DNA from 4 places in the Serratia nevei genome. Region 3 is predicted to be linked to each of the others. Evidence: predicted binding sites of a transcription regulator. Region 3 holds the regulator's gene; each other region holds the start of a gene.
The links. Region 3 encodes CRP, which controls carbon source genes, mostly activating them, when cyclic AMP is high. Its sites were predicted from a motif close to ATGTGANNNNNNTCACAT; they were not measured.

Region 1 (7,500 bases), 550 kb from region 3:
GTGGCGTTGATGGGTCTGCATCTGATCCTGCAGAAGATGGCCTGGCTGCATCAGATCATCATGGTCGGCGGCGGCATTTACCTGTGCTGGATGGGGTGGCAGCTGCTGCGTTCCGCGCGGGCGCAGCAAGCGCAGCCGGCGGCGGAGACTCAGGTGGCGTTGCCGAAGGCCGGGCGCAGCTTTATTCGCGGCTTCCTGACCAATCTGTCCAACCCGAAAGCGGTGATCTATTTCGGCAGCGTGTTCTCGCTGTTCGTTGGCGACAGCGTCGGCGCCGGGGCGCGCTGGGGACTGTTCCTGCTGATCGTCGCCGAGACCTTCGTCTGGTTCAGCCTGGTGGCGGTGGTGTTCGCGCTGCCGGCGATGCGCCGCGGCTACCAGCGGTTGGCCAAGTGGATCGACGGGGTGGCGGGCGTGCTGTTCACCGGCTTCGGGTTACACCTGATCTTTACCCGCTGATCGGCAGTGACATGCCCAAGGCCGAGCAGCGATGCCCGGCCTTTTTTGTCAGGCTTTGCGGGCGGTCGCCAGCAGCCCCGCCACCAAAATGAACAGCGAACCGAACACCCGGTTGAGCAGCTGCATCTGGCGCGGCGTTCTCAGCCAGCCGGCGATGCGCGTCGCCAGGGTGGCGTAACCGATCATCACCAGAATATCCACCACCACGGTAGTGACGCCGAGCACCAGATACTGCTCGGCCTGCGGCTGATTGGGCAAGATGAACTGCGGGAACAGCGCGGCGAGGAACACGATGCTTTTCGGGTTGGTCAGGTTGACCAGCACCGCGCGGCGGAACAGACGGCGGCGCGGCATGCTGCCCGCCAGCGCATGCAGATCCAGCGCCCCGGCGGCGCGCCATTGCTGGATGCCGAGCCACACCAGGTAGGCGGCGCCCAGCCATTTCAGCAGCTCGAACGCCAGCAGCGATTGAGAAATCAGCGCGCCGAGACCGATGCCCACCAGCACGATGTGCGCGCTCAACCCGACCTGCAGCCCGGCGATCGACGCGGCGGCGCCGCGATAGCCGTGGCTGATGCCGGTGCTCATGGTGTTGATGGCGCCTGAGCCAGGGGACAGGCTGAGGATAAGCGTGGTGAGCACGTAGGTTAACCACCAGTCCAAGGTCATGGTTCTCGGCTCCCTGAAAGTGTCGTTTTGTGCCACAATGCGCCGAGGCGGCGCCGTTTTTTGTAAGAATTGAATCACAATACGCTAGTATGATTTCTTGTGCCAGCGGTCACATTTTCCGCCGGCCCCACAGGGAAAACGCTCTCGATGACCTCGTTCACTCTCAGCTCCGATGACTGGTTAACGCGTGAAACGCAGTTCGCTGCCTTCGCCACCGGGCCGCTGCTGGACTTCTGGCGGCTGCGGGAAGAGGGCGAGTTCAGCGGCGTGGACGGCGTGCCGATCCGCTTTGTGCGTTTTCGCTCCGCGCGACATCAGCGGGTGGTGGTGGTCAGCCCCGGCCGCATCGAAAGCTACGTGAAATACCCCGAGGTGGCCTACGATCTGTTCCACTGCGGTTACGACGTGGTGATCATCGATCATCGCGGCCAGGGGCGCTCTGGCCGTTTACTGGCGGATACGCACCGCGGTCATGTGGTAAACTTCGCCGACTACGTGGACGATTTCGAGCAGCTTTGGCAACGCGAGGTCGAATCGCGCGGTTATCGGCAGCGCTTCGCGCTGGCGCATTCGATGGGCGGCGCGATCCTGGCGCAGTTTCTGCAGCGCCGGCCGCAGGCGTTCGACGCGGCGGCGTTTTGCGCGCCGATGTTCGGCATACAGTTGCCGATGCCGGTCTGGTTGGCCGATCGCATCCTCGACTGGGCGGAGAGCCGCCCGGCGATCCGCGACTATTACGCGGTGGGCACCGGCCAGTGGCGTCCGTTGCCCTATGTGGTCAACGTGTTGACCCACAGCCGCGAGCGCTATCGGCGCAGCCTGCGCTATTACGCCGATTACCCCGAGCTGCAGGTGGGCGGGCCGACCTACCATTGGGTGCGGGAGAGCATCCGCGCCGGCCGGCAGATTATCGCTCAGGCCGGGGAGATAACAACGCCGCTGTTGCTTTTGCAGGCCGGTGAGGAACGGGTGGTCGACAACCGTTCGCATCAGGCTTTTTGTCAGGCTCTGTCAGACGCGGGGCGCCCTTGCGAAGGGGGGCTCCCGTGGGTTATCAACGGCGCACGCCATGAGATCCTGTTCGAGCGGGACGCGATGCGCGCCGAAGCACTGAACGCAATCCTGCGCTTCTTTGCTCAACACTTAGGCGGCGCGCTGCCGCCGACAACTCCATCAGAGGTTAGAACATAACGCTATGTATCACGTCGTCGCTTCCGATTTAGATGGCACGCTGCTGTCTCCCGACCATACCCTGTCGCCGTACGCCAAAGAAACGCTGAAGTTGCTGACCCAGCGCGGCGTGCATTTCGTGTTCGCCACCGGCCGCCACCATATCGACGTGGCGCAGATCCGCGACAGCCTGGAGATCAGCGCCTTTATGATCACCTCTAACGGCGCGCGGGTGCATAACACCGCCGGCGAGTTGATCTTCAGCCATAACCTGGACGGGGATATCGCCCGCGATCTGTACGGCATGCTGCACGACGATCCGGAGATCACCACTAACGTCTACCGCAACGATGACTGGTTCATCAACCGCGAAAGCCCGGAGCAGGAAGAGTTCTTCCAGGAGTCGGTGTTCAAATATCAGCTGTTCGAGCCGGGCCTGCTGGAAACCGACGGCGTCTGTAAGGTCTACTTCACCTGCGAAGATCACGAGCGGCTGCTGCAGGTGGAAGATGCCATCAACGCGCGCTGGGGCGATCGGGTCAACGTCAGCTTCTCGTTCCCGACCTGCCTGGAAGTGATGGCGGGTGGCGTGTCGAAAGGGCATGCGCTGGAAGAAGTGGCCAAGATCATCGGCTATACGCTGCAAGAGTGCATCGCCTTCGGCGACGGCATGAACGATCTGGAGATGCTGTCGATGGCCGGTAAGGGCTGCATCATGCGCGATGCGCATCAGCGCCTGAAGGATATGCTGCCGGAGCTGGAAGTGATCGGCTCCAACGTCGATAACGCGGTGCCGCACTACCTGCGCAAGATGTTCCTCTGAAATCACCCGGCCGTTTCTCTGAAATAACAAGGGCGCCTTGCGGCGCCCTTAAAGTCAATGATAAACCGGATGACGTTGCCGAGCTGACAGTGGGCAATATCTAAAAAACAAGGAAAATCAATTTATTGATTTTCGACTGATATCCACAAAGGAGGAAAAACCACGTTTTTTCCTCCTTTGTCAGCAATTCAAGGGCGCCTTGCGGCGCCCTTGGCATTACTTGTGCTGGCCCTGCTTCTGCAGGAACTGCACGCCCTTGTCCGGGAAGTCGGTGAACACACCGTCGACGCCGGCCTGGTTGTAAATCACGTCATACAGCTGGTTCACGTCGGTCACGTACTTCGGCAGCGCATCGGCGCGGATGGTGAACGGGTGCACCGCCAGCTTGCTGGCATGCGCTTCTTTCACCATGTCGGTCAGCACGATGTGGCCCGGCTTGGATTGATCCGCGACCACCAGCATGTGGTAGTCCGGCCCGATGCCGTCGGCATACTGAGCGATTTTCTTCATCGCGCCCGGCTTGAACATCCAGTCGTAGTCGTATTCTACCCACTTGCCGTCGGCTTTCTGCTCGTAGGTTTCCTGCCAGTCGTTATAGGCGATCAGCTGCACCAGCTTCAGATCCATGCCCAGCTTCGGCTCCAGCTCGTTCTTGATGCGTTTGAGCTCGTTGGCGTCGAAGCACTGCAGGTAGACGTTATCGTTCTTGCCGGTGTAACCGTACTGCTTGAGTACCGCCAGCACTTTGCTGGAGATGTCTTTGCCTTCCTGTTTGTGGAACCACGGCGCCTTGATTTCAGGGTAGATGCCGATGTTTTTGCCGGTCGAATGGTTCAGACCCTGCACGAACTCGATCTCTTCCTGGAAGGTGTGTACGCGGAAGTCGGATTTGCCCATCGGGAAGCGGCCAGGATAACCCTGTACCTTCTTGCCGTTTTCGATTTCAAAGCCTTCGGTGAACTTCAGCGATTTGATCTCCGCCAGCGTAAAGTCGATGGCGTAGTAGCGGCCGTCTTTGCGCGCGCGGTCCGGGAAGCGTTCGGCGACGTCGGTGACGCGATCGAGGTAATGGTCGTGCAGCACCACCAGCTCGTTGTCCTTGGTCATCACCAGATCTTGTTCGAGGTAATCGGCGCCCTGGGCGTAGGCCATCGCTTTCGCCGGCAGGGTATGTTCCGGCAGGTAGCCGCTGGCGCCGCGGTGGGCGATCACCACTTTGTCCGCTGCCTGTGCGGCGCTGACCATCGAGGTGGCGAGAATGATCCCTGTCAGCAGGGCTTTGACTTGAGTCCGCATTCCGTTTTTCTCCGTGTTGTTGGGGGCAGGGTAGTAAAAAGGCCGCAGGGCGGCCTTTAAATCATGCAAAAGTCGTGTGACGCTTAACCGCGCTTGGCGGCGATTTCCGCGTGGTGTTTCTTTTCGTTCAGCATGGTCAGCAGCAGCAGGATAACCGCCAGCACGCCGCCGCCGATCATCACCATGAAGCCGCCGTCCCAACCGAAGAAGTCCACGGTGTAACCGACGATGGCGCTGGCTGCAACCGAGCCGCCCAGGTAGCCGAACAGGCCGGTGAAGCCCGCGGCGGTGCCGGCGGCTTTCTTCGGCGCCAGCTCCAGTGCGTGCAGGCCGATCAGCATCACCGGGCCGTAGATCAGGAAGCCGATGACCAGCATACAGATCATGTCCACGGTCGGGTTACCGGCCGGGTTCATCCAGAACACCACGGTGGCAATGGTCACCAGCGTCATGAAGAACACGCCAGTGGCGCCGCGGTTGCCTTTGAACACTTTGTCCGACATCCAGCCGCACAGCAGGGTGCCCGGGATACCGGCGTATTCATACAGGAAGTAGGCCCAGGACGACTTGTCCAGCGCGAAGTGTTTCACTTCTTTCAGGTAGGTCGGCGACCAGTCCAGAATGCCGTAACGCAGCAGATAGACGAACACGTTGGCGACCGCGATGTACCACAGCAGCTTGTTCGGCAGGATGTACTGCATGAAGATCTGCTTGGCGGTCAGCTCTTCTTCGTCTTTTTCGCTGTAGTCGTCCGGATAGTCGTTTTTGTACTCTTCAATCGGCGGCAGGCCGCAGGATTGCGGGGTGTCGCGCATCAGGGCGAAGGCGATCAGGGCCACCAGGATGGCACCGAAGGCCGGCATGTACAGCGCCGCGTGCCAGTCGTTGAACCAGGCCATACCCAGCAGGAACAGCAGCGGCGGCAGGCCGCCACCCACGTTGTGGGCGCAGTTCCAGATGGAAACGATGCCACCGCGTTCTTTCTGCGACCACCAGTGCACCATGGTGCGGCCGCACGGCGGCCAACCCATGCCCTGGAACCAGCCGCACAGGAACAGCAGGACGAACATGATGGCGATGCTGGAGGTGGCCCACGGCACGAAGCCCATGAACAACATCACCGCCGCCGCCAGGATCAGGCCGGCAGGCAGGAACACCCGCGGGTTGGAACGGTCGGAGACCGAACCCATGATGAATTTGGAGAAGCCGTAGGCGATGGAGATGCCCGACAGCGCGAAGCCGAGGTCACCGCGGCTGAAGCCTTGTTCGATCAGGTAAGGCATGGCCAGGGTGAAGTTCTTACGCACCAGATAGTAAGCGGCGTAACCGAAGAAGATCCCCAGGAAAATTTGCCAGCGCAGCTTACGGTAGAGCGGGTCTACCTTATCGCTCGGCACACGGGCGGTGTGTGCGGCCGGCTTAAAAATACTCAACATGAGCGCCTCCGATGGCTTTATCTGTTATCACATCAATATGACCTTTTACGTTCATTTGATGATTGAGCGGATATCGAATGTGGTGTTTTTGTGTTCCATAACGAGCGCCATTGTCATCAAATACGCCTGGTGTCGCTGTGACGAATGGCGCAATTGTTACACTTTCATGAAACCACGGCGGATTTTGAGCGATTCGTTAACGTTATGAAATAGAAAAACGTCCAAAAATCGTGATTATGATCACATTGATGGTTTTTTGTGGACATTTTTATTTCGTTTCATGTTCGTTATTGTTCCTTATCAAACAAAGACCCTAATAACCGTGGCTCAATAGGCTCATAACTACCGATCCTGAGGGAGCGACATGAGCAGCTATTTTGACGGCGGCGAAACGGATGTGATCATCATCGGCGGCGGCGCCACCGGTGCAGGCATCGCCCGCGACTGTGCGCGGCGCGGCTTGCGCTGCATCTTGCTGGAGCGCCACGACATCGCCACCGGCGCCACCGGCCGCAACCACGGTTTACTGCACAGCGGCGCGCGCTATGCGGTGACCGACGGCGAGTCGGCGCGCGAGTGCATCGAAGAGAACCGCATCCTGAAACGCATTGCCCACCACTGCATCGAGCGCACCGATGGGCTGTTCATCACCCTGCCGCAGGACTCGCTGGACTATCAGCAACAGTTTATCGCCGCCTGTCGCCAGGCCGACATCGACGCCGAAGCGATCGACCCGCAGCTGGCGCTGCGCCTGGAGCCGGCGGCCAACCCGGCGCTGATCGGCGCGGTGCGGGTGCCGGACGGCACCGTCGATCCCTTCCGGCTGACCGCCGCCAACATGCTGGACGCGCGTGAACACGGCGCGCAGATCCTGACCTACCACCAGGTGGTGGGGCTGCTGCGCAGCGGCGACCGGGTGACGGGCGTGCGCGTTTACGACCATCAGAATCAGCGGCGTTATGAGCTGCATGCGCCGGTGGTGGTCAACGCCGCCGGCATCTGGGGCCAGCAGATCGCCGAATACGCCGACTTGCGCATCCGCATGTTCCCGGCCAAAGGGGCGCTGCTGATCCTCGGCCACCGTATCAACAACATGGTGATCAACCGCTGTCGCAAACCGGCGGATGCCGACATCCTGGTGCCGGGCGACACCATCTCGCTGATCGGCACTACCTCGACCCATATCGATTACGACCAAATTGACAACATGCTGGTGACCCCGCAGGAGGTGGACATTCTGATCCGCGAGGGAGCGCTGCTGGCGCCCACCCTGGCGCAGACCCGCATTCTGCGCGCCTATGCCGGGGTGCGGCCGCTGGTGGCCAGCGACGACGATCCCAGCGGGCGCAACGTCAGCCGCGGCATCGTGCTGCTCGATCACGCCGCTCGCGACGGGCTGGAAGGGTTTATCACCATCACCGGCGGCAAGCTGATGACCTACCGCCTGATGGCGGAGTGGGCCACCGATAAGGTGTGCGAAAAGCTTGGCGTAAACCGCCCGTGTACCACCGCGCAGGACGCGTTGCCCGGCTCCCGCCAGTCGGCGGAGGAAACGGTGCGCAGCGTGGTTTCTCTGCCCGCCAGCATTCGCGGCTCGGCAATTTACCGCCACGGCGATCGCGCCAGCCAGGTGCCGGCGGCCGATCG
Region 2 (7,500 bases), 2.5 Mb from region 3:
CCAGCGCCCAGCCGCTTTTATCGCGCGGCGCCTGCGAGGCGACCAGCGCCATGGCGTTGGGAATATAGCCGGACGTCAGCCCCATCAGGGCGCGCAGCGCGAACAGCTGCCAGACGTTGGTGGCCAGCCCCTGCAGCGCGATGACGATCGCCATGCCCAGCGAAGCGCGCAGCAGCATCAGCTTGCGGCCTTTGCGGTCGGCCAGGCTGCCCCACAGCGGTGAGACTACCGCCGAGACCAAAAAGGTGCCGCTGAACACCAGCCCGGACCACAGGCTGAGGGATTGGTGATCGCTGACGCCGAGCTGTTCGACGTACAGCGGCAGAAAAGGGAGGATTTGGCTCATCGCCAGCCCGGTGAAGAAACACCCGAGCCAGACCGAGATCAGATTGACTTTCCACGCTTCCATCGGCTTACCGTACCACGTTGAATAAGGAGGGATTTATTAAGCAAAATAATAATAACACTGCAAATTAATCGGCGAGGGGCAAATGCGTGAGCAAACGTAACCCTGCCGATGCAGTGTCTTTTTTGCTATATATTAATAGCTATATTATCATAGGTAACTAGGTTAAGCCAGAGCGGCGCGGTAGCCAGGAAGGGCACCGCGCGATCCGGCGGTGTGAAAGCAGGGATAAACTGAACGCTAGATTGATGCCAATGAAGAAAGATCATCCTGAAGACGTGACGCTGCTGCGCACGCAGTTAATGTCGCTGGTGCGCCGTTTACGGCGCGAATCGCGCAGCGACGAAAAATCCTGGGCCCAGCTGATGCTGTTGGGGGCTATCGATCGCCACGGCGGCGAGGCGACGCCGTCGCTGCTGGCGGAATCGGAGCGCATGCGTTCCTCTAACCTGGCGGCCGCCTTGCGTGAGCTGGAGGCCGATGGCTTGCTGGTGCGCACGCCGGACGCCGAAGACAAACGCCGGGTGCGGGTGTGCCTGACGCCCGCCGGGCTGGGCCTGCTGCAGCAAAGCCGCAGCCGGCGCGAGGCGTGGCTGCTGGCGGCGATGGAGAGCTGTTTAACGGAGCGGGAGCAGGCGCTGTTGATTGAGGCAGGGGCCTTGATGGCGCGGCTGGCGGCGGCGCCGTCAACGGAAACGGAATAATCGGCGGGGCGGCCGGTGCGCCGCCCCTGCGGCGAGATTACGGCATCGGCCAATCGACCGGCATGGTGCTGACCACGTCCACGTAGCGATCCCAGGCCGAAGACCAGAATTGGGTGAAGGCTTCCAGGGTAAGGTGGATGCCCATCAGGCCCATCACGAACCAGCAGGCGGTAAACAGGCCCAGGCTGCTGAACATGAACGCCATGCCGTTACGGCTGGTCTTACGGCAAACGACGTTTAACTGGCTGGCGAAGAACATCATCACGGCGCTCAGCAACTCCCAGCGCATCATGACTAAACCGGTGGCAATGGTACTCATCGAACTCGATCCTATGTAACAAAAAGCCGCATCCGGCAGGGCGCCGACAGGGAAATGCGGGGGAATATCGGGAATAGTGTGATTAAGATCACATTGTAGCATTGGGGCGAACGGCGGCTCAATGGGAAGCGCGGTGAAAAAAACGCCGACGGTAACATTCCAATATGCTGAAACAGTTATGCCATTTCATTAGCAACCTTTTCATGGGGCGGTGCGCCCGATAACGCTATGCTTGCCGGCTTTTCAGTTCCCTGATTTTGCGGGGAAATGTGACGCAAAAGGTATCGGCACCGCATGGCCCTGTTAAAAGAAAAAATTCGCGACCACTCTGCGGAAGAGAGGCTGTTTATCCGCCGGGCCGGCGTAGCGCTGGCACTGGTGGTGGTCTGTTTCGGCGTGCTGATCGTCAATCTCTACCGGTTGCAAATCCGCCAGCACGGCTTTTACCAGACGCGTTCCAACCAGAACGACATCAAGATGCTGCCGATCGCCCCCAGCCGCGGGCTGATCTTCGATCGCAACGGCATTCCGCTGGTGCGAAACGTGACACTGTATCGTATCGAGGTCACGCCCAGCAAAATCAGCGACATGGCGGCGCTGCTGCAGACGCTGACGCCGATCGTCGACTTGACGCCGGAGGACATCAGCGCGTTTCGCGACGACATGCACCACAACAGCCGCTACAAACCGGTGACGCTCAAAGCCGGGCTGAGCGACACCGAGGTGGCGCGCTTTGCCGTCAATCAATACCGTTTCGACGGGGTGACGATCGATACCTATCAACAGCGTGAATATCCTTACGGCGCCCAGCTGGCGCACGTGCTGGGCTATGTGTCGAAGATCAACGACAACGATCTCAAACGCCTGGACAAGGCCGGGCTGAGCGAGAACTATGCCGCCGACCGCAACATTGGCAAACAGGGCATCGAGGCCTATTACGAGTCCGAACTGCACGGCACCACCGGCTATCAGGAGGTGGAGGTGGATAACCACGGGCGGGTGATCCGCCTGCTGAAGGAGCAGCCGCCGAAGGCCGGCAAGAACATCTACCTGACGCTGGATTTACCGCTGCAGCAGTACATCGAATCGGTGCTGAAAGGGCAGCGCGCCGCGGTGGTGGTGGAAGATCCACGGGACGGCGGCATCCTGGCGATGGTCTCCAGCCCCAGCTACGATCCCAATCCTTTCGTCAAAGGCATCGGCTATCAGGCCTATAAGACCTTGCTGACCAACCCGGATTTGCCGCTGATCAATCGCGTCACTCAGGGCTTGTACCCGCCGGCGTCGACGGTGAAGCCCTACATGGCCGTTTCGGCGCTGTTCGCCGGGGTGATCACACCCACCACCACCTTTTTCGGCGCGCCGACCTGGACGCTGCCCGGCACCGAACGCCGCTACCGCGACTGGCTGAAAACCGGCCACGGCATGCTCAACGTCACCAAAGCGATCGAGGAATCCGCCGACACCTTCTTTTATCAGGTGGCGTATGAGATGGGTATCGACCGTATCCACCACTGGCTGAGCCAGTTCGGCTACGGCCAGTCCACCGGCATCGATCTGAACGAAGAGTACCGCGGCGTGCTGCCGAGCCGCGACTGGAAGCTGAAGGTGCACAAAAAGGGCTGGTATCAGGGGGATACGGTTTCGGTGGGCATCGGCCAGGGGTATTGGGTGGCGACGCCGATCCAGATGGTAAAAGCGCTGACCACGCTGATCAACAACGGCCAGGTGAAAACGCCGCACCTGCTGTATTCGTTGCAGCAGGGCAACCGGGTGACGCGCTACCAGCCGCCGGCGCAAGCGGCGCAGATCGGCGATCCCCACTCGCCTTACTGGGGCATCGTACGCAACGGCATGTACGGCATGGCCAACTTGCCGAACGGCACCGGTTACAAGCTGTTCCACACCGCGCCATACCAGATCGCCGCCAAATCCGGCACCTCGCAGGTGTTCAGCCTGAAGCAAAACCAGACTTACAACGCCAAAATGATCCCGGTGCGGCTGCGCGATCACATCTTCTATACACTGTTCGCGCCTTACAAAAACCCCCGGGTGGCGATGGCGCTGATCCTGGAAAACGGCGGCGGCGACGGCGTGGTGGCGGGGCCGACCGCCCGCGCGATCCTCGACCATATTTTTGACCCGGCCAGCGCGCCGCAGCCCGGCGATCCGGCGCAAAGTAAACCGCAGTTAAACGACAGTGCGGATGTGCAGCGGTGATGCGGTTTGTTTTTACTTTCTTACAAACTGCAATCTCCTGACCATTTCCGGCAAGGTAGACTGAAATAACACCATAAACCGAATAAAAACGCAGGGTTAACACAACAGTGGCGCCATCGACCAAAAAAAGCGGTAAAACCTATTCCACAGTTCGTTTCGGCTGGATTTGCGCCGGCATGCTGGTCTGTTTTTTTCTGTTGGCGTTCAGGGTCGGCTATCTGCAGCTGCTGGAGCACCAGCAGTTGGCGGATCAAGCTGACCAGCGCTCTATCCGCACCCAGGTGGTGCCGACCAACCGCGCCATGATCACCGATCGCAACGATGAGGCGCTGGCGGTCAGCGTATCGTCCAAAGACATCGTGCTGGATCCGAAACACATTCTCGATACCCAGACCGACACCGGCAACGAGCGCTGGCAGAGCATGGCCAACGTGCTGAAGATCCCGCTGGCGGACGTGCAGCATCTGATCCAGAGCAACGCGCACAAGCGTTTCGTCTATCTGGCGCGCAAGGTGGAGGACGACAACGCCGCCTACATCAGCAAACTGCATCTGACCGGCGTCAGCACCGAGCAGGATTTCAGCCGCTTTTATCCGATGGGTCAGGACGCCGCCGGGCTGATCGGCATCGTCGGCCAGGACAATCAGGGGCTGGAGGGCATCGAGCTGGGCTTCAACCCGCTGTTGCAGGGCAAAAACGGCCTGCGGGTCTATCAGAAGGACGGCAGCGGCGCGGTGATCGGCGTGCTAAAAAGCGTGGATCCGGTGCCGCCGCCGAACGTGACGCTCAGCATCGACAAATTTATCCAGTATGTGCTCTATGCGCAGATCCGCGACGGCGTGGTGGCCAACCAGGCCGACTCCGGCTGTGCGGTGCTGGTCAAGATCGACACCGGCGAAATCCTCGGCATGGCCAGCTACCCGTCGTTCAACCCGAACAACTATGGCAGCACCCCGGCGAAAGACATTCGCAACGTGTGCAGCAGCGACAGCTTCGAACCGGGCTCGACGGTGAAACCGGTGGTGGTGATGGTGGGGCTGGAGCATAAGCTGATCCGGCCGGATACGGTGCTGGACACCACGCCGTATCGGGTGAACGGTCACCTGATCAAAGACGTCGGCCACTGGTCGAAGTTGACCATCACCGGCGTGCTGCAAAAATCGAGCGACATCGCGGTATCGCACATTGCGCTGGCGCTGCCGGCCACGGTGCTGCCTGCGGTCTATCGCAGCTTTGGCCTGGGGCGGCCGACCGAGCTTGGCATCGGCAACGAGAGCAGCGGCTATCTGCCGCAGCATCGTGAACGCTGGGCCGATATCGAGCGCGCTACCTTCTCTTTCGGCTATGGGCTGCGCGTGACGCCGCTGCAGATGGCGCGCGAGTACGCCGCTATCGGTTCCTTCGGCATTTATCGGCCGCTGTCGATCACCAAGGTGACGCCGCCGGTGATGGGGCAGCGTATTCTGCCGGCGGATACGGTACGATCCGTGGTGCATATGATGGAGAGCGACGCCTTGCCGGGCGGCAGCGGGGTGAGCGCCGCGGTGCCGGGCTACCGGCTGGCGATCAAAACCGGTACCGCCGAGAAAATGGGCCCGAGCGGCAAATACGACGGCGGCTACATCAACTACACCGCCGGCGTGGCGCCGGCCAGCGATCCGCAGGTGGCGCTGGTGGTGATGGTCAACAACCCGAAAGCCGGCAAGCACTTCGGCGGTTCGGTGGCCGGGCCGGTGTTCGGCAAGATCATGGCCCAGGTGCTGGAGCACATGAATATTCTGCCGGACGCCCAGCCGCTTAACGTGGTGTCGTCGGTCAAGGGGTAATGATTTAAGCGGGAAATATTGGGCCAGAGAATCTCTGACCCAATATTTAATGCAACGAGTCTGACTTACGCGTTATTTCCCTTGGGTTGCCCACCATTTCGCTACGCAAGCATTGGGTGCCTGAATAGTTTTACCTTCTTTGGTGATATAAGGTACCGGTGAGTAGATTCTTGAGCAATAGCCTGCCGAGCGTTCGGTAGCATTAACAGTGAGAGGGAGGCTAACGGTGGTGGCTAAAATCGCTGTGAGCAGCATCAGATTTGATAACTTCATCATTCTTCCTTAATTAATGAAAATAGAGTCCCATGCTTGCCGTTACACGACGAGCGCTAATGAGAGTATTAATTTGTTGGTATAACGTCTACGGCAGATTTCATTATGGATGCGCCCTGATTCATTGATTGATATTTATATTGAATATTTATATCAACATCTAAAAAAACATTTATTTTCCCGAACGCAATTGCTGTCTTTCATTGAAATAATGTTCCAACAAGCGGTTAGCTGGGCTCAAGGTAATGCTTCAGCGCCTGCAGATCGGCGTTCACCAGCCCGGCGTCGCGGGCGAACAGCGCATCGTCCATATCCGGCTGGCGGAACAGGGTGAAGATCACCTCGGTGCCGCGCCGGTTGGCGAGCGCGCGCAGCGGCACGTAGACCACGCCGCCGTCCGGCAGCGTCACCCAATGATCCAGCACGCCGAAGGCATTTGGCGCGCTGAAGCGAATGTGGATCCGCCCCTGCGGGGTGTCCGCCACCCAGTCTTCATCTTCCCGCCGCAAGCTGTTGGCTAACCCTTTGGCCCACAAGGGGAAGTTTTCCGGCTGGCTGAGAAAGGCATATACCTCGTCACAAGGGCGGTTGATGGTAACATGCAGCGTTTGTGCGCTCAGCATCGTGGTTTCTCCGGTTGGCGGCGATACTTCAGTGTAGATCCCGCCGCGCTTAGAAGTAGTAACCGATGTTCACGTTGGTGCGAAAATACCATTTATTGCTGCCGGGGGACTGGGTGCCGGTCCAGCCGGTGGCATTTTCCACGCCGCCCCACGGGTTGGCGTTCTGCGCCCAGGTCAGATCCACCCACAGCATCACCGGCATGGCGAACACTTGTACCCCCAGCGTGTTCATTTTAGAGTCGGAGCCGCCGTGCCTGTCCTTCCAGAGCACGCTGTAATCGTTGTAGAACCGCAGCTTTTTCACCGGCCCCCAAGGCACGTCGACGTCGCGCGCCAGGTTGATGGCGGCGGTGGTGGCCTGCGACGGGATCAGATAGGCCGGCGTCAGGCCGTTGCCCCCCATCAGGATCACCGAATTGTTGGCCCAGGCCGGGCCTTTGGCGTCGTAACCGTAGCGGATCACCTGGCCGGACAGATGCCAGGGATCGTAATTCACCAGCGTATGTAAGCCTGCCGCCCAGAAGCTGCCGTTATCGCCGGTCGCCTGGTTGTAGAGCCGCGAGGCCGCCAGCGAACCGCCGAGCTCATTGTTCCAGCCGCCCTGATGGAAAGCGCGCGTCAGCCGCAGGTTTACCTGATCGCGTTTTTCGTTGCGCTGCAGGTGCTGTGACGCGTAGTTGGTGTTTTTCAGATCGTCGTAGCTGGCGACGTCGGAGGCGTAACGCACGCCGGTCGGCATCATGCGCGGGTAGTAGGCGGCGTCGAAGGCCCAATCGTCATGCTGGTATTGGTATTTGGCGCCCAGCCCGGTGTTGACGCCAAAGCCGAGGTAAAACGGAATGCCGTACGACCAGCCGAACTGCGGGTAGGGCATCAGGCCGAACGGTTTGAACGGCGCGCCGAGTTGCACGGCGGAATGCTCAGACAGGTGGTAGCCGACATAGGCGCGGTCGATGGCGTATTTGCGCCGATCCTGAAACCAGAATCCGCTATCGAAAAACGCGTCGTTTACCTGGCCGGCGGCATCGATGCGAAAGGCGTCAAAGCGTAAATGCGGAGGATTCCGATAATTGCTGCTGTGCCAGTCTTCATAGCGATAATTGGCGCGCAGTGCGCCACCGATATCAAT
Region 3 (7,500 bases):
CCCAGTACGGCAATATCTCTGCCGCGTCGATCGGCGCCATCCAGCGTGGGTTGCTGACGCTGGAAGAGCAGGGCGCCAACCAGTTCTTCGGCGAGCCGATGCTGGACATCAACGATCTGATGAAAACCGACGCCAACGGTCACGGCGTGATCAACCTGCTGGCGGCGGACAAGCTGATCAATCAGCCGAAGCTGTATTCGGTATTCCTGCTGTGGCTGCTGGCCGAGCTGTTTGAGCACCTGCCGGAAGTGGGCGACCCTGAACAGCCGAAGCTGGTGTTCTTCTTCGATGAGGCGCACCTGCTGTTCAACGATGCGCCGGCGGCGCTGTTGACCAAGATCGAACAGGTGGTGCGTTTGATCCGCTCCAAAGGCGTCGGCATTTACTTCGTCACCCAGAACCCGCTGGACATTCCGGACAGCGTGCTGGGCCAGCTGGGCAACCGCGTACAGCATGCGCTGCGCGCCTTTACTCCGCGCGATCAGAAGGCGGTGAAGACGGCGGCGCAAACCCTGCGCGCCAATCCGGCCTTCGATGCCGAAACGGCGATCACCGAGCTGGGCGTGGGCGAAGCGCTGGTGTCATTCCTCGACGAGAAGGGCCGGCCTAACGTGGTGGAGCGGGCGATGGTGATCGCGCCGGAATCCAAAATGGGCATGCTCGGTGCGGAAGGGCTGAACAGCGCGATCAACAAGTCGCCGCTGTATGGCCGCTATGAGGATATGATCGACCGCGAATCCGCCTACGAGAAGCTGTCGTCGGGCGGCTTCGCCACCGTCGGCACCCCGCAGCAGGGGCAGCAACCGCAGGCGCAACAGCAACAACAGCAGGCGGGCGGCGGCCTGATGGACGGCCTGAACGAGCTGCTGTTCGGTTCCACCGGCCCGCGCGGCGGCAAGCGCGACGGCATCGTCCAGACCGCCGCCAAGAGCATGGCGCGCGATCTCGGCCGCCAGATCCTGCGCGGCGTGCTGGGGTCGATCACCGGCGGCCGTAAAAAGTAAGCGGAAATTATCGTCGGCAGCGGCGGGTTAAATCAGTACACTGTGGCGGCATTTTTCTCTGCCGGACCTAACATGCTGCTGCTGATCGATAACTACGACTCCTTTACCTATAACCTTTACCAGTACTTCTGCGAATTGGGCGCCGAGGTGCTGGTGAAGCGCAACGATGAGCTGCAGCTGGCCGATATCGAGCGGCTGGCGCCGCAGCATCTGGTGATTTCCCCTGGCCCCTGTACCCCGAACGAAGCGGGTATCTCGCTGGCCGCCATTCGTCATTTCGCCGGCAAGCTGCCGATCCTCGGCGTGTGCCTGGGGCACCAGGCGCTGGGGCAGGCGTTCGGCGCCGAGGTGGTGCGCGCCCGCGCGGTGATGCACGGCAAAACCTCGGCGATTCGTCACCTGGGCGTCGGCGTGTTTCGTGGCCTGAGCGATCCGCTGACCGTGACCCGCTATCACTCGCTGGTGCTGAAAGCCGATACGCTGCCGGACTGTTTTGAAGTGACCGCCTGGAGCGAGCGCGACGGCGTGCGCGACGAGATCATGGGCATCCGCCACCGCACTTTGGCGTTGGAAGGCGTGCAGTTCCATCCGGAAAGCGTGCTCAGCGAGCAGGGCCACCAGCTGTTGGATAATTTCCTCAAGCGTTAATTCCGGTGCGCTTTTTTCGCCCGCCAGGCGTTTTGCGTTTGCGCTTGATTGGTTTTTTATGCATATTTCGTGATTATGTTTTCAATATGACATTACGATAGCGCTGAAAAACTTTCAGGGTGGAGCCGAAAATGACTGAAAAATCCGCAGTGAGCCGCAGTACCTTTGACCAGGTGATCCTGCCTGTTTATGCGCCTGCCCAGTTTGTGCCGGTGCGCGGCCAAGGCAGCCGGGTCTGGGATCAGCAGGGAAAAGAGTACATCGATTTTTCCGGCGGCATCGCGGTGACGGCGCTGGGGCACTGCCATCCGGCGCTGGTCGAGGCGCTCAAACGCCAGGGCGAAACCCTGTGGCATACCAGCAACGTCTTCACCAATGAGCCTGCGCTGCGCCTGGCAAGCAAACTGATCGACGCTACCTTCGCCGATCGGGTGTTCTTCGCCAACTCCGGCGCTGAGGCCAACGAGGCGGCGTTCAAACTGGCGCGCCATTACGCCATCACCCGCCACAGCCCGTACAAAACTAAAATCATCGCTTTCTATAACGCGTTTCACGGCCGCACGCTATTCACCGTGTCGGTGGGCGGGCAGGCTAAATACTCCGACGGGTTCGGGCCGAAGCCGGCCGACATCGTGCACGTGCCGTTCAACGATTTGGCGGCGGTGAAGGCGGTGATGGACGACCACACCTGCGCGGTGGTGATGGAGCCGATTCAGGGCGAGGGCGGTATTACGCCGGTCGACGCCGGCTTCCTCAAAGGCGTGCGCGAGCTGTGCGACCAACATCAGGCGCTGCTGGTGTTCGACGAAGTGCAAAGCGGCATGGGGCGCAGCGGCAAACTGTTCGCCTATATGCATTATGGCGTGACGCCGGACATTCTCACCACCGCCAAGGCGCTGGGCGGCGGTTTCCCGGTCAGCGCCATGCTGACCACCGAAGACATTGCGTCGGTGATGCAGGTGGGCACCCACGGCACCACCTACGGCGGCAACCCGCTGGCCTGCGCGGTGGCGGAGGCGGCGCTGGACGTGATCAATACGCCGGAGGTGCTGAGCGGCATTGAGCAGCGTCATGCGCTGTATGTGCAGGCTTTGCAGCATATCGGCGATAAATACGGTATTTTCACCGCGATTCGCGGCATGGGGCTGCTGATTGGCGCCGAGCTGACGCCGCATTATCACGGCAGGGCGCGCGACTTCCTCACCGTCGCCGCCGCGCGTGGGTTGATGATCCTCAATGCCGGGCCGAACGTGATCCGCTTCGCGCCGTCGCTGGTGGTGGAGCTGCAGGATATCGAGGCCGGCATGGCGCTGTTCGAGCTGGCGGTGCAGGATGTGATCAACGCCTGAAGCCCGCGCGGCATATAACGGGGCGCGGCATGCCGCGCCCTTATTGATCGCGCAGTTTGCGCTTGAGCCAGATGCCGTGGTGCGGGCGCTGGCGCCAGGCCAGCGACGAAATGGTGTGCATCACGCTCAGGTGCGACAAAATGCGCCGCAGATGGCGCTCCATCTCGGTAACGGGCATGTCCGGATGCAGATCCGGCGGCTGCATGATGCCGCTGTTGCCGCTGCTCGGGCCGTCGTATTCCAACCGCTGCTGGCAGCTTTGCAGCGCGATTTCACAGGTCTGCAGATACTCTTCCGCCAGTTTCGGCGTCAGCATGTAGTGCTCGCGTGCCAGAATGGTCATGGCGTTCAGGTGTTCGACGATGAACTGGCTGTGAGTGACCCACAGCCGCATGTCCGCCAGATAGTTTGACGCGAACCCCGGCTCTTGCATCGCCTGATTGAGCGAGGTGAACAGCGCGTTGTGTGCCTGGTTGACCTGCATGCGGGTATAGGCCAACGCGGTGGCGTCCGGTTCCGGTTGCTTCAGCATCAGCCGCAGCGCGGCTTGATCGTTCTCCAGCGCCTGATGGGCATTCTTGCGCAGCAGCCCGCTTTGCCACTGCGGCCACAGCCAAATGGTGCCGCCGAACGCCAGCACGCAGCCGATCAGCGTATCGATCAGGCGCGGTACCAGAAAATGCGAGCCGTTCAGCGCCAGCAGCTGCAGGGTGTAAACCGCCGTGACCGTAAAGCCAATCACCGACAGCCCGTAGTTCTTGCGCGAAACCAGGTAGGCCAGTAGGGTGATCACCAGCATGATGCTCAGCGTTTCTCCCTCCGGCAACTGCAGCTGCAGCAGCCCGGCCGCCAGCAATAGCCCGGCAATCGTGCCCAGCGCACGGTGCTGAATACGCACCCGGGTGGCGTTATACCCGTTTTGGCTCACCAGCATGATGGTGAGCAGGATCCAGTAAGGCTTCGGCAGGTTGAATACCGCACCCAGGCTGCTGCCGACCGCCAGCGCTACGCCCAGCCGCGCGGCGTTGCGCAGGGCGGTGGATTTGAACGACAGATAGCTGACCAGCGCCGGCCAAAACGGCAGGCGGTGCTGGCCGGGCATCAGGTCGCGGCGGTACAGTGGATGCTGGGTGCGCAGCAGGCGGGCGATGCGGCTGAAGTGGTAATAACAAAACTGGCCGACCGGATTATCGGGATGCTGCGCCGCCATTTTTTCCAGCGCCGCCAGCTCGTGGGTCATGGAGAAGCGCTTCGAATGTTGATGATAGAGAATATCGTGCGCCACCACGCGCAGTCGGCCGGCGATCACCTGAGCATTGCGGCGAATGATCGCTTCGGCCTGGCTCTGCTCCACCAGTTTTTGCACCTCTTCCGGCAGATGCAGGCTGACGGTGATGTGCTCCTGCAGGTCCATCGCCACCTGAAAGGCGCGCTGCAGGCGCTTTTGCTCGAGGTTGTTGGCGTGCGGCAGGAAATTAAGCTGTTGGTACAACAGGCTGATCAGATCCATCACCTTTTGCTGGCGCACCAGCAGCGGCGGCAGCGCGGTCTGCGGATCGGTGTGCTGGGTCAGCAGTGAGTATTTGGCTTCGAAATAGTCCGCCAGTTCCAGGTAGAGCTGGCTCAGCGTCTCGCGCATCGGCTGCTCTTTCCACAGCTTGAACCAGAACCAGGTGAATAAGCCGTACCAGGCGGTGCCGATCGCGTACAGCAGCGGCGCCTGCCAGATGGGTACCGTGCCGGCCGTGCTGAGGGCGAAGATGGCGGCCACCAGCGCCGCCGGCAACAGCCGGGCGTGCAGCGGGCTGATTTCCCCGGTGACGCCGAGCAGCAGCGCCAGGCCCAGCATCAGCGCCGGCAGCGGCACGTGCCACAGCAGGGCCTGTTGCAGCAGCACGCTGCTGAAGGCGAACAGCGAACCGCCGACGATCAGCCGTTTAAAGAAGCGCTTATGCGGCGTATCCAGCCCGGCGATATTGCAGCAGGCGGGCACGAGGGAGAACATCAGGCCGAGCTGCAGCTGGCCTATCAGCAGGCCGAACAGTACCGGCAGGCACAACACCAGCGTTTGTCGCAGTGCGTAGTTGATTTCCGGGTGGTAGATCAGGCGGCGCCACATGGCAGAGAGCAGACAAAAAAACGGCGCAGACTGCGCCGTTTTTTCAGGGATTAACGGGTGCCGTAGACGACAATGGTTTTGCCGTGGGCGGAAATCAGGTTTTGATCTTCCAGCATTTTCAGAATACGGCCAACGGTTTCACGGGAGCAGCCGACGATCTGGCCGATCTCCTGACGGGTGATCTTGATCTGCATGCCGTCCGGGTGAGTCATGGCGTCGGGTTGCTTCGCCAGATTCAGCAGGGTTTGCGCGATGCGGCCGGTAACGTCCAGGAAGGCGAGGTTGCCCACTTTTTCGGAGGTGACCTGCAGGCGGCTCGCCATTTGGGCGGACAGACGCATCAGGATGTCCGGGTTCACCTGGATCAGCTGGCGGAATTTCTTGTAGGAAATTTCGGCCACTTCACAGGCGGTTTTCGCGCGAACCCAGGCGCTGCGCTCCTGGCCTTCTTCGAACAATCCGAGCTCGCCGATGAAATCCCCCTGGTTGAGGTAGGACAGGATCATCTCTTTACCTTCTTCATCCTTGATCAGCACCGCGACGGAGCCTTTCACGATGTAGTAAAGCGTTTCGGCCTTTTCACCTTGGTGAATCAGCGTACTCTTCGATGGATATTTGTGGATATGGCAATGAGACAGGAACCATTCGAGAGTAGGGTCTGTTTGCGGTTTGCCGAGAACCATTCGCTGTTATCCTCTGTTGTTATCGCTGCCTTGTGTCACAGGGGTCAGAGTTCCCTGTAAAACCCGCCTGTAGCCGCAGTCATGAGCGAGGGCTACCGGCAAGTTTTGAGGCGTGTCATAAAAATACGCTGTCGCTCTAGCATATTAACTTGCCGTAAGCGCTGCAAGCTACATTCTGTTAACATACCGGTAAAGGAGCCTTTCTCTGGGCGTTTCCCTGAAATTCAGTGTCCCGGAAAGATTTATTGCGGCTCTGTTTGTAGCACAGAGTAAGGCGGGTGTCTCGTGTTGTCTCGCTTCAGCATGATTAGCATCAGGTTACGTTGCCTGTTTCTATGCGAAAGCGTACTCTGATTTTAAGAAATCAACCGGAGTGACCAGAATGCAGGCAAGAGTTAAATGGGTGGAAGGGTTAACGTTTTTGGGGGAATCGGCCTCCGGCCACCAGGTGCTGATGGACGGCAACGCCGGTGATAAAGCGCCCAGCCCGATGGAGATGGTGCTGATGTCGGTGGGCGGCTGCAGCGCGATCGACGTGGTGTCCATCCTGCAAAAAGGGCGCAACGACGTGCGCGACTGCGAGGTGAAGCTGACCTCCGAGCGCCGCGAAGAAGCCCCGCGGTTGTTCACCCATATCAACCTGCACTTCATCGTTACCGGCCAGGACCTGACCAACAAGATCGTCGAGCGTGCGGTGAACCTGTCGGCGGAGAAGTACTGCTCGGTGGCGCTGATGCTCAACAAGGCTGCCACGGTGACCCACAGCTTCGAGATCCGCCAACCGGCGTAATCGAAACGGAGCGCGGCCCGGCGCCGCGCTCAACGCATTTATTCGATCTTCTTGCCTTCCAGCAACCGCTGCACCAGCGGCGCCATGATCAGCTCCATCGCCAGCCCCATCTTGCCGCCCGGAACCACTAACGTATTGATGTGTGAGATAAAAGAGCCCTGCAGCATCGCCAGCAAATAGGGGAAATCTATCTGATCCAGCCCGCGGAAGTGGATCACCACGAAGCTTTCGTCCAGTGAGGGAATCGCCTTGGCGGCGAACGGGTTGGAGGTGTCCACCGTCGGCACACGCTGGAAGTTGATGTGGGTGCGCGAGAACTGCGGCGTGATGTAGTTGATGTAATCTTCCATCGAACGCACCACCGAATCCATCACCGCTTCGCGAGAGTGGCCGCGCTCGCCGGTATCGCGGATCAGTTTCTGAATCCACTCCAGGTTGACGATCGGCACCACGCCGACCAGCAGATCGACGTGGTTGGCCACGTCATGGTGCTCGGTGACCACGCCGCCGTGCAGCCCCTCGTAGAACAGCACGTCAGTCGGCGCCGGCAGCGGTTCCCACGGGGTGAAGGTACCCGGCACCTGATTGTAGGGCACCGCTTCGTCGTAGGTGTGCAGATACTTGCGCGAGCGCCCGGTGCCGTTCTTGCCGTAGTCGATAAAGCTCTGCTGCAGCAGGCCGAAGTCGTTGGCCTCGGGGCCGAAATAGCTGATGTGTCTGCCCAGATCGCGCGCCTTGCGGATCGCCGCGTCCATTTCCGGCCGGGTGTAGCGATGGAAGCTGTCGCCCTCCAGCTCGGCGGCGCGGATGTTGAGCTGTTGGAAGATCTTACGGAACGCCACGCTGGTGGTGGTGGTGCCGGCGCCGCTGGAACCGGTCACCGCGATAACGGGATGTTTGGCAGACA
Region 4 (7,500 bases), 2.0 Mb from region 3:
GCCGGAGATCCTGATGCTGGATGAACCGACGCGCGGCATCGACGTGGGCGCCAAGTTCGAGATTTATCAGCTGATGACCGAACTGGCGAAGAAGGGCAAGGGGATCATTATCGTCTCGTCCGAAATGCCGGAGCTTTTGGGGATCACCGACCGTATTTTGGTGATGAGCAATGGTCAGGTTGCGGGCATCGTTAACACCAAACAGACCTCGCAAAATGAAATCTTACGTCTCGCCTCCCTGCACCTTTAAGGATCGGAATTATGAACGCGCTAAATAAAAAAACCTTATTTACCTATTTCAAGGAAGGCGGCATTTACGTGGTGTTGCTGGTGCTGTTGGCCATCATCATCATTCAGGATCCGACTTTCCTCAGCCTGATGAACCTGAGTAACATCCTGACGCAGTCTTCGGTGCGCATCATCATCGCGCTGGGCGTGGCGGGGCTGATCGTGACCCAGGGCACCGACCTGTCCGCCGGGCGGCAGGTGGGGCTGGCGGCGGTGGTGGCGGCCACGCTGCTGCAGTCGATGGATAACGTCAACAAGGTGTTCCCGCATATGGAAACCTGGTCGATTCCCCTGGTCATCCTGCTGGTGTGTGCGGTCGGCGCGGTGATCGGCCTGGTTAACGGCCTGATTATCGCCTATCTCAACGTGACGCCGTTCATCACTACGCTGGGCACCATGATCATCGTCTACGGCATCAACTCGCTGTATTACGATTCGGTCGGCGCTTCGCCGGTCGCGGGCTTCGATCCGAAGTTTTCCACCTTTGCCCAGGGGTTCTTGCGCTTCGGTGACTTTAAACTGTCGTACATTACCTTCTATGCGCTGATCGCCATCATATTCGTCTGGATCCTGTGGACCAAGACCCGCTTCGGCAAGAACATCTTCGCCATCGGCGGCAACCCGGAAGCGGCCAAGGTGTCCGGGGTCAACGTGCCGTTGAACCTGATCATGATCTATGCGCTGTCCGGCGTGTTCTACGCCTTCGGCGGCTTGCTGGAAGCGGGACGCATCGGCAGCGCCACCAATAACCTCGGCTTTATGTATGAGCTGGACGCCATCGCCGCCTGCGTGGTGGGGGGCGTCTCCTTCGCCGGCGGGGTGGGTACGGTGTGGGGCGTGGTGACCGGGGTGATCATCTTCACCGTCATTAACTACGGCCTGACCTATATCGGCATCAACCCGTACTGGCAGTACATTATCAAGGGCAGCATCATCATCTTCGCCGTGGCGCTGGACTCGTTGAAATACGCCAAGAAGAAGTAGGTTTACCGCAGTACAGACAACAAGGCCGGCCTATTGCCGGCCTTTGTTTTGGGCGTTTGCCGCGTCAGGGCTGTTTGGCTTTCTGCTTCTCTTCTTTCAGCTTGTGCTCCAGCTCCACCAACTGTTCCGGTGAAACTGCGGGATAGCCCTGGGCGTCTTCCGGCACGGTGTGCATGGCGGAGATCGGGATCAGCGGGCCAAGGAAGCGCGGTTCGCGCTTGAGGATGTACAGATCGGTCAGCGCGCCCAGGCGAGCGAAGATCTCGCGGGCGCGGACCGTCATCATGTCTTTCGGCGACGGCACCGCGTAGCACTGCGCCTGAATGCCCATGTGCAGGGCGATGAACAGCGCGCGCTCGCAGTGGAAACGCTGGGTGATGATGATGAAATCGTTGGTGTCGAACACCTTGCGGGTGCGCACGATGGAGTCCAGGGTACGGAAACCGGCGTAGTCCAGCACGATATCGCTCGGCGCCACGCCGGCGGCGATCAGATCGCGACGCATGGTCATCGGCTCGTTATAGCTTTGCTGGGCGTTGTCGCCGCTCAGCAGCAGGTATTTCACCTTGCCGCTGTTATAGGCGTTGATCGCCCCCTGAATGCGGTAACGGTAGTACTGATTGATCACCCCGGTGCGGTAATACTTGGCGGTGCCGAGCACCACGCCGACCTGGCGGTGTGGCAATTCCTGCAGTTCGTCGTAGACGTAAGGCGCGGTTTTCCAGCTGATCCAGCGATCCAGCGCAATAGCCGAACCCATCAACACCGCAATGATGATGAACAGGCTGATGATCAGGCGTTTCCACATGTTGTTGCCTTACGCGCGCCGGGCTGAAAAAGATGGATCAAGGCTACTTTACCTGACCGATCGACGCAAGACGCGAACCGCCTGAAGCACGCGCAACGCCGCATTTTTAGGCGGTTTTGCCGCACAAAAAAGCCCGGCGGAGCCGGGCTGGGTCAATTTAGCGCGCCAGTTAGAACGAGGTGCGCTTGTAGCTGCGGTACTGCGGCCGCCAGAAGTTGTGCTCGATGGCTTTCGACAGCGCGTCTTCGGAGGTGACGATCGCCACGCCCTGCAGCTGCGCCGCTTTACCCACTTCCATGGCGATGCACTTCGACACGCCCTGAATATCGTCGATATTCGGCAGCAGTGCGCCGTGGCCGTCGGTGGCCAGCGGCGAACAGTCCGCCAGCGCGCGGCTGGCGGCCATCAGCATGGCGTCGGTGACGCGGGTGGCGCCGGAGGCCAGCACGCCGAGGCCAATCCCCGGGAAGATGTAGGAGTTGTTGCACTGGGCGATCGGGTACAGCTGCTCTTTATAGCTCACCGGCGCGAACGGGCTGCCGGTTGCCACCAGGGCGGCGCCGTCGGTCCAGTTGATGATGTCTTCCGGACGGGCTTCCACGCGCGAGGTCGGGTTGGACAGCGGCATCACGATAGGGCGTTCGCAGTGCTTGTGCATTTCGCGGATCAGCTCTTCGGTAAACAGCCCCGGCTGGCCGGACACCCCGATCAGAATGGTCGGCTTGGCGTTGCGCACCACGTCCAGCAGCGAGATGGCGTCGCTGGCGGTTTCCCAACCGGCCAGGTTGTCGCTCTTCTGTACCAGTTTGCTCTGGAAATCGAGCAGGTTCGGCAGTTTGTCGGTCAGCAGGCCGAAGCGGTCGACCATGAATACGCGGGCGCGCGCTTCGTCTTCGCTCAAACCTTCGGACTTCATCTGCGCGATGATTTGCTCGGCGATGCCGCAGCCGGCGGAACCGGCGCCGAGGAAGGTGACGGTCTGATCGCGCAGCTGGCTGCCGGCGGCGCGGCTGGCGGCGATCAGGCTGCCGAGGGTGACCGCGGCGGTGCCCTGGATGTCATCGTTGAAGCAGCAGATCTCGTCGCGATAGCGGTTCAACAGCGGGGTGGCGTTGTTCTGCGCGAAGTCTTCGAACTGCAGCAGCACGTTCGGCCAGCGGCGTTTGACCGCCTGAATAAACTCTTCGACGAAGGCGTGGTACTCCTCGCCGGAGATGCGCGGATGGCGCCAGCCCATGTACAGCGGATCGTTGAGGCGCTGCGGGTTGTTGGTGCCGACGTCCAGCACCACCGGCAGCGTGTAGGCCGGGCTGATGCCGCCGCAGGCGGTGTACAGCGACAGCTTGCCGATGGGGATGCCCATGCCGCCGATGCCCTGGTCGCCCAGGCCAAGGATACGCTCGCCGTCGGTGACCACGATCACCTTGACGTTCTGCTTGGTGGCGTTTTGCAGCATGTCATCGATGCGATCGCGGTTCGGGTAGGAGATGAACAGCCCGCGCGCGCGGCGATAGATATCGGAGAAGTGTTCGCAGGCCTCGCCGACGGTCGGGGTGTAGATAATCGGCATCATCTCGCTCAGGTGCGAGTCCAGCAGGCGGTAGAACAGGGTTTCGTTGGTGTCCTGGATGTTGCGCAGGTAGATGTGCTTGTCGTTGTCGTTCTTGAAATCCTGGTACTGACGGTAGGCGCGTTCCACCTGTTCTTCGATGGTTTCCACCGCTTCCGGCAGCAGGCCGTGCAGGTTGAAGTGGCTACGTTCTTCCTCGGTGAAAGCGCTGCCTTTGTTCAGCAGCGGAAATTCCAGCAGAATCGGGCCGGCGTAAGGGATGTAGAGCGGGCGTTTGCTTTCGTATTCTAGTTCCATCAGTTTTACTCTTCACGTATCAGATAACTTTATTGCCGACGATCCTAAGAGATAAAGAGAAGATGTACAGCATTTGTTGCCAGATGATGAACCAGGTTGGCGTAATTATCGACAATCAAATGATTTTTTAACTAAAGAAAGTCTCTCTGGCGGCGTTGGGGCATTGTATTTGGCGGGCGGGGCTGTTAGCGGCGGAACCGGATGGCTCCGCCGTGGTGCGCTTAGAACGCGGCGCGGCTGACGTTTTGGCAGCCCAGTGCCGCCAGCGTGGCACGGGTGGCGTCCCACTGGCTGAGGATCGCCTCTTGCGGTTCGACCAGCACGGCGCGGCGGATGTTCAGGCAATCGCCGCCGGAGAGGTTCAGCAGGATCAGCGCGGCCTGCAGCGGCGGCAGGCTCGGGTTGAAGGCGGCGTTTTCTGCATAGCGGCCGGCGTAGAGGTTACCGTCCTGCGTTTCCAGCGCCACGCCGCTGTGGGCGTTGCTGTACGGTGCGTGGCTCTGATTGGCCGCAGCCAGCGCCGCCTGCGTCAGCGCATCGTCCAGCGCCAACCGATGGCCGTGATCGACCTTGTCCATCAGCAGCGAAGCGATATCCAGATCTTTCGGGCCGAAGGCGTCCGGCAGATAGTCCGCCAGCGTGGCCGGCGCGCGGCCCGGCAGACGGATCTGCAGCTCGCCGCCGCTGTTCAGTTCATTCATAAACTGACGGCAGTGGCCGCACGGCGTGTAGTTGACGGTGACCGAGGCCAGCGCAGGCTCGCCGCGCAGCCAGGCATGGGTAACCGCACATTGTTCTGCATGCACGGTTTGCTGCAGCGGTGCGCCGCTGAATTCCATATTGGCGCCGAAATAGAGGTTGCCACTTTGCCCGCGCGCGATGGCGCCGACGTGGAAGTGCGATATCGGGGTTAACGAGCAGGCCGCCGCCAGCGGCAGCAGCGCGAATGCCAGCGCGTCATCGTCCAACCCGCAGCCTGTGCGGATCGCCGCCGCTTGCTCGGCCGTGAACATCGCCGGAAAGTCAGGCGCGTCCAGATAGGGCCGCAGGGCGGATTGCAGTGTCGCGGGCAGTGCGCTGAACGCGGTGTGAAAACGCGGATGCATAGAAAGTCTCTCTACAGGTTAACGGGATAACATTCTAGGCAGGCCAGAGACATTAAAGTGTGATTAATGTCTCTTAATTGATGAAATTAATGCAATGAGATACATAAATGCGAGATGTATCGCAAGTTTCACCCTGTTCAACCGAACAGGTGCAGCAGCACCGGGAACAGGAACGGTGCCAGCAGGGAGGTGATGATGCCGCAGATCACCAGCGCCAGCGAGCCGAAAGCGCCTTCCTGGTAGTCCATCTCCGCGCAGCGTGCGGTGCCCAGCGCGTGGGATGCGGTACCCATCGCCAGACCGCGCGCCGAGTGGGTGGTGATTTTCAACAGGTTGAACAGCGTATGGCCGAACACGGCGCCAAGGATACCGACGAAAATGACGCAGACCGCGCTGATCGCCGGAATGCCGCCGAGCGAGTCCGCGACGGCCATGGCGATCGGCGTAGTGACCGATTTCGGCAGGATAGAGGCGGCGATTTCCGGCGTGGCACCCAGCCACAGGGCGATGGCGCCACCGCTGATCATGGCGGTCAGGCTGCCGATGAAGCACACCGCGATAATCGACTTCCAGCGCGCGCGGATCTGGTGCAGCTGTTCATACAGCGGGAAGGCCAGCGCGACGACCGCCGGCTGCAGCAGATCGTTGAGGATTTTGCTGCCCTGAAAGTAGCGCTCATAGGGGATGCCGGTGAGCAGCAGCAGCGGGATGATCACCGCCATGGAAACCAGCAGCGGGTTGAGCAGCGGCATGTTCAGCTTGCGCGCCAGCCAGCGCGCGGCGAAATAGACCGCCAGCGTCAGCGGCAGCGACCACCAGATTTCATGGATCATGGGTTGCCCTCCGTGTCATCGGGCTTACCGGCGATGCGGCGCTCGCGGTGAAAATAGTGTGAGGTATAGCCGACCACCACCAGCACCATCAGCGTGCTGATGAGGCAAGAGATAACCAGCGGGCCCAGATGCGCGACGATCTGGTCGTAGTATTTCATCACCCCGACGCCGATCGGCACGAACAGCAGCACCATGTAGCGGATCAGCAAATGGCAGCCGGGTTTAACCCATTTGGCCGGCAGGATCTGGGTAGAGAGCAGGGCGAACAGCAGCAGCATGCCGAGGATGCTGCCGGGAATGGCGAACGGCAGCAGCGCCGCCAGCGCATTGCCGACGAACAGACAAAGGTAGATGAGGAGCAGGGCTCTCAGGTATTTCCAGCACAGTGTGAGCACGTTGGCCATTGTCTTTTCCCGTTTAACTGATGCATTCATCATACAATTAAACTGTGAGCCATGCCACAGATCGCACCATGAATTCTCGCTATGGATGCCATGCTCGATCGGCGGGTTGACAGCCCGCAATCGCTGGTACGCGTGGGTTTAGCGCGTATCTTCGGCGGTTGCCGCCGCGTGTTCCGCCAGCCGGTGGCCGAGGAAGAAAAACAGCAGGCTGAGCAGCGCGGCGACGATCAGCATCACGAACATCAGCGGCGGCGCGGCATAGCTGAGCAGTACCCCGCACAGCACCGGGTTGATGGCGCCGCCCAGCGCGCTGAGATTTTGTACCCCATAGTAGCTGCCTTTCAGGTGCGGCGGCGCGATAAAGTCGATGAACATGTATTCCACCGGGATAACGATGATTTCGCCGAGGGTAAACACCGCCATCGCCGCCAGCCACAGCCAGACCGCCTGGCCGGCCACCATAAAACCGAGCAGCCCGACGATGAAAAACAGCGTGCCCAGCGCCAGCCAGCGCAGCATGTTTTCCTGACGCATGCCGCGGCTGAGCAGGTATTGCAGGGCGATGACGATGCTGGCGTTGACGATCATCACCAGCCCGATGATTTTGTAGGCGAACTCGGCGCTGGAGACGGTGATCAGGTATTGCGACAGATAGCCGGTGAACTGACCGAACACGACGGCACCCAGGGTACTGCCGAGAGTGAAGTAGATCAGCCGCCGATCGCTGCGCAGGATAGTCACCGTCTGGCGGAAGTTGGGGAGCGCCGCGGGGGCGGCGGCTGGCGTTGCGCGCTGTTCCCGACCGCGCAAGCGCAGGCTTAGCGTCGCCACCGTCGCCAGCGCCAACCCGCCCGACAGGTAAAACGGCAGCAGCGGGCTAAGCCCGGCCACCAGAACGCCGAGCGCAGAACCGATCGCCCAGCCGACGTTGACCAATGTGTAGTTGATTGAGAAAGCCTTGATGCGCTGCTCGACCGGCAGCCAGTCGGCGAAACAGGCCTTAATGGTGATGCTCAGCACAGAATAACAGGTATGCAGGATCGCCAGCACCACGATCACGCCGCCGGGGCGCGGGATCCAGGGAAGGGCGAAGAAGCTCAGCGCAAACAATAAAATCGACAGCAGGATCAGGCGGTTCTTGCTGAATTTGTCCACCAGATAGCCGCCGTACAGGCTGGCAAGGATGCCGAGGGTCAGGCTGACGCCCAGG

Region 1: the regulator CRP is predicted to act here: its motif matches at 6,082-6,099, upstream of glpT (glycerol-3-phosphate transporter).
Region 2: the regulator CRP is predicted to act here: its motif matches at 1,506-1,523, upstream of V8N38_RS12035 (YjcB family protein).
Region 4: the regulator CRP is predicted to act here: its motif matches at 5,111-5,128, upstream of cdd (cytidine deaminase).

What each region holds. Positions count from the first base shown of each region.
Region 1 is NZ_CP149940.1:163,870-171,369, forward strand. Features, by position in the region: gene rhtC (threonine export protein RhtC) at 1-459, shown strand, start outside; gene rhtB (homoserine/homoserine lactone efflux protein) at 508-1,128, opposite strand; gene pldB (lysophospholipase L2) at 1,276-2,319, shown strand; gene yigL (sugar/pyridoxal phosphate phosphatase YigL) at 2,324-3,121, shown strand; gene glpQ (glycerophosphodiester phosphodiesterase) at 3,338-4,417, opposite strand; gene glpT (glycerol-3-phosphate transporter) at 4,501-5,853, opposite strand; gene glpA (anaerobic glycerol-3-phosphate dehydrogenase subunit A) at 6,218-7,500, shown strand, end outside.
Region 2 is NZ_CP149940.1:2,485,225-2,492,724, forward strand. Features, by position in the region: gene V8N38_RS12025 (multidrug efflux MFS transporter) at 1-409, opposite strand, end outside; gene V8N38_RS12030 (MarR family winged helix-turn-helix transcriptional regulator) at 661-1,110, shown strand; gene V8N38_RS12035 (YjcB family protein) at 1,148-1,429, opposite strand; gene mrdA (penicillin-binding protein 2) at 1,724-3,649, shown strand; gene V8N38_RS12045 (penicillin-binding transpeptidase domain-containing protein) at 3,757-5,475, shown strand; gene V8N38_RS12050 (hypothetical protein) at 5,548-5,751, opposite strand; gene V8N38_RS12055 (polyketide cyclase) at 5,976-6,371, opposite strand; gene V8N38_RS12060 (hypothetical protein) at 6,421-7,500, opposite strand, start outside.
Region 3 is NZ_CP149940.1:4,963,663-4,971,162, reverse strand. Features, by position in the region: gene V8N38_RS23795 (helicase HerA-like domain-containing protein) at 1-1,004, shown strand, start outside; gene V8N38_RS23790 (aminodeoxychorismate synthase component II) at 1,077-1,652, shown strand; gene argD (bifunctional acetylornithine/succinyldiaminopimelate transaminase) at 1,784-3,001, shown strand; gene V8N38_RS23780 (YccS/YhfK family putative transporter) at 3,042-5,120, opposite strand; gene crp (cAMP-activated global transcriptional regulator CRP) at 5,171-5,803, opposite strand; gene V8N38_RS23770 (OsmC family protein) at 6,186-6,593, shown strand; gene V8N38_RS23765 (phosphoribulokinase) at 6,632-7,500, opposite strand, start outside.
Region 4 is NZ_CP149940.1:1,597,548-1,605,047, forward strand. Features, by position in the region: gene mglA (galactose/methyl galactoside ABC transporter ATP-binding protein MglA) at 1-250, shown strand, start outside; gene mglC (galactose/methyl galactoside ABC transporter permease MglC) at 262-1,272, shown strand; gene sanA (outer membrane permeability protein SanA) at 1,337-2,080, opposite strand; gene V8N38_RS07625 (NAD-dependent malic enzyme) at 2,250-3,947, opposite strand; gene cdd (cytidine deaminase) at 4,169-5,053, opposite strand; gene V8N38_RS07635 (CidB/LrgB family autolysis modulator) at 5,191-5,886, opposite strand; gene V8N38_RS07640 (CidA/LrgA family protein) at 5,883-6,290, opposite strand; gene V8N38_RS07645 (MFS transporter) at 6,429-7,500, opposite strand, start outside.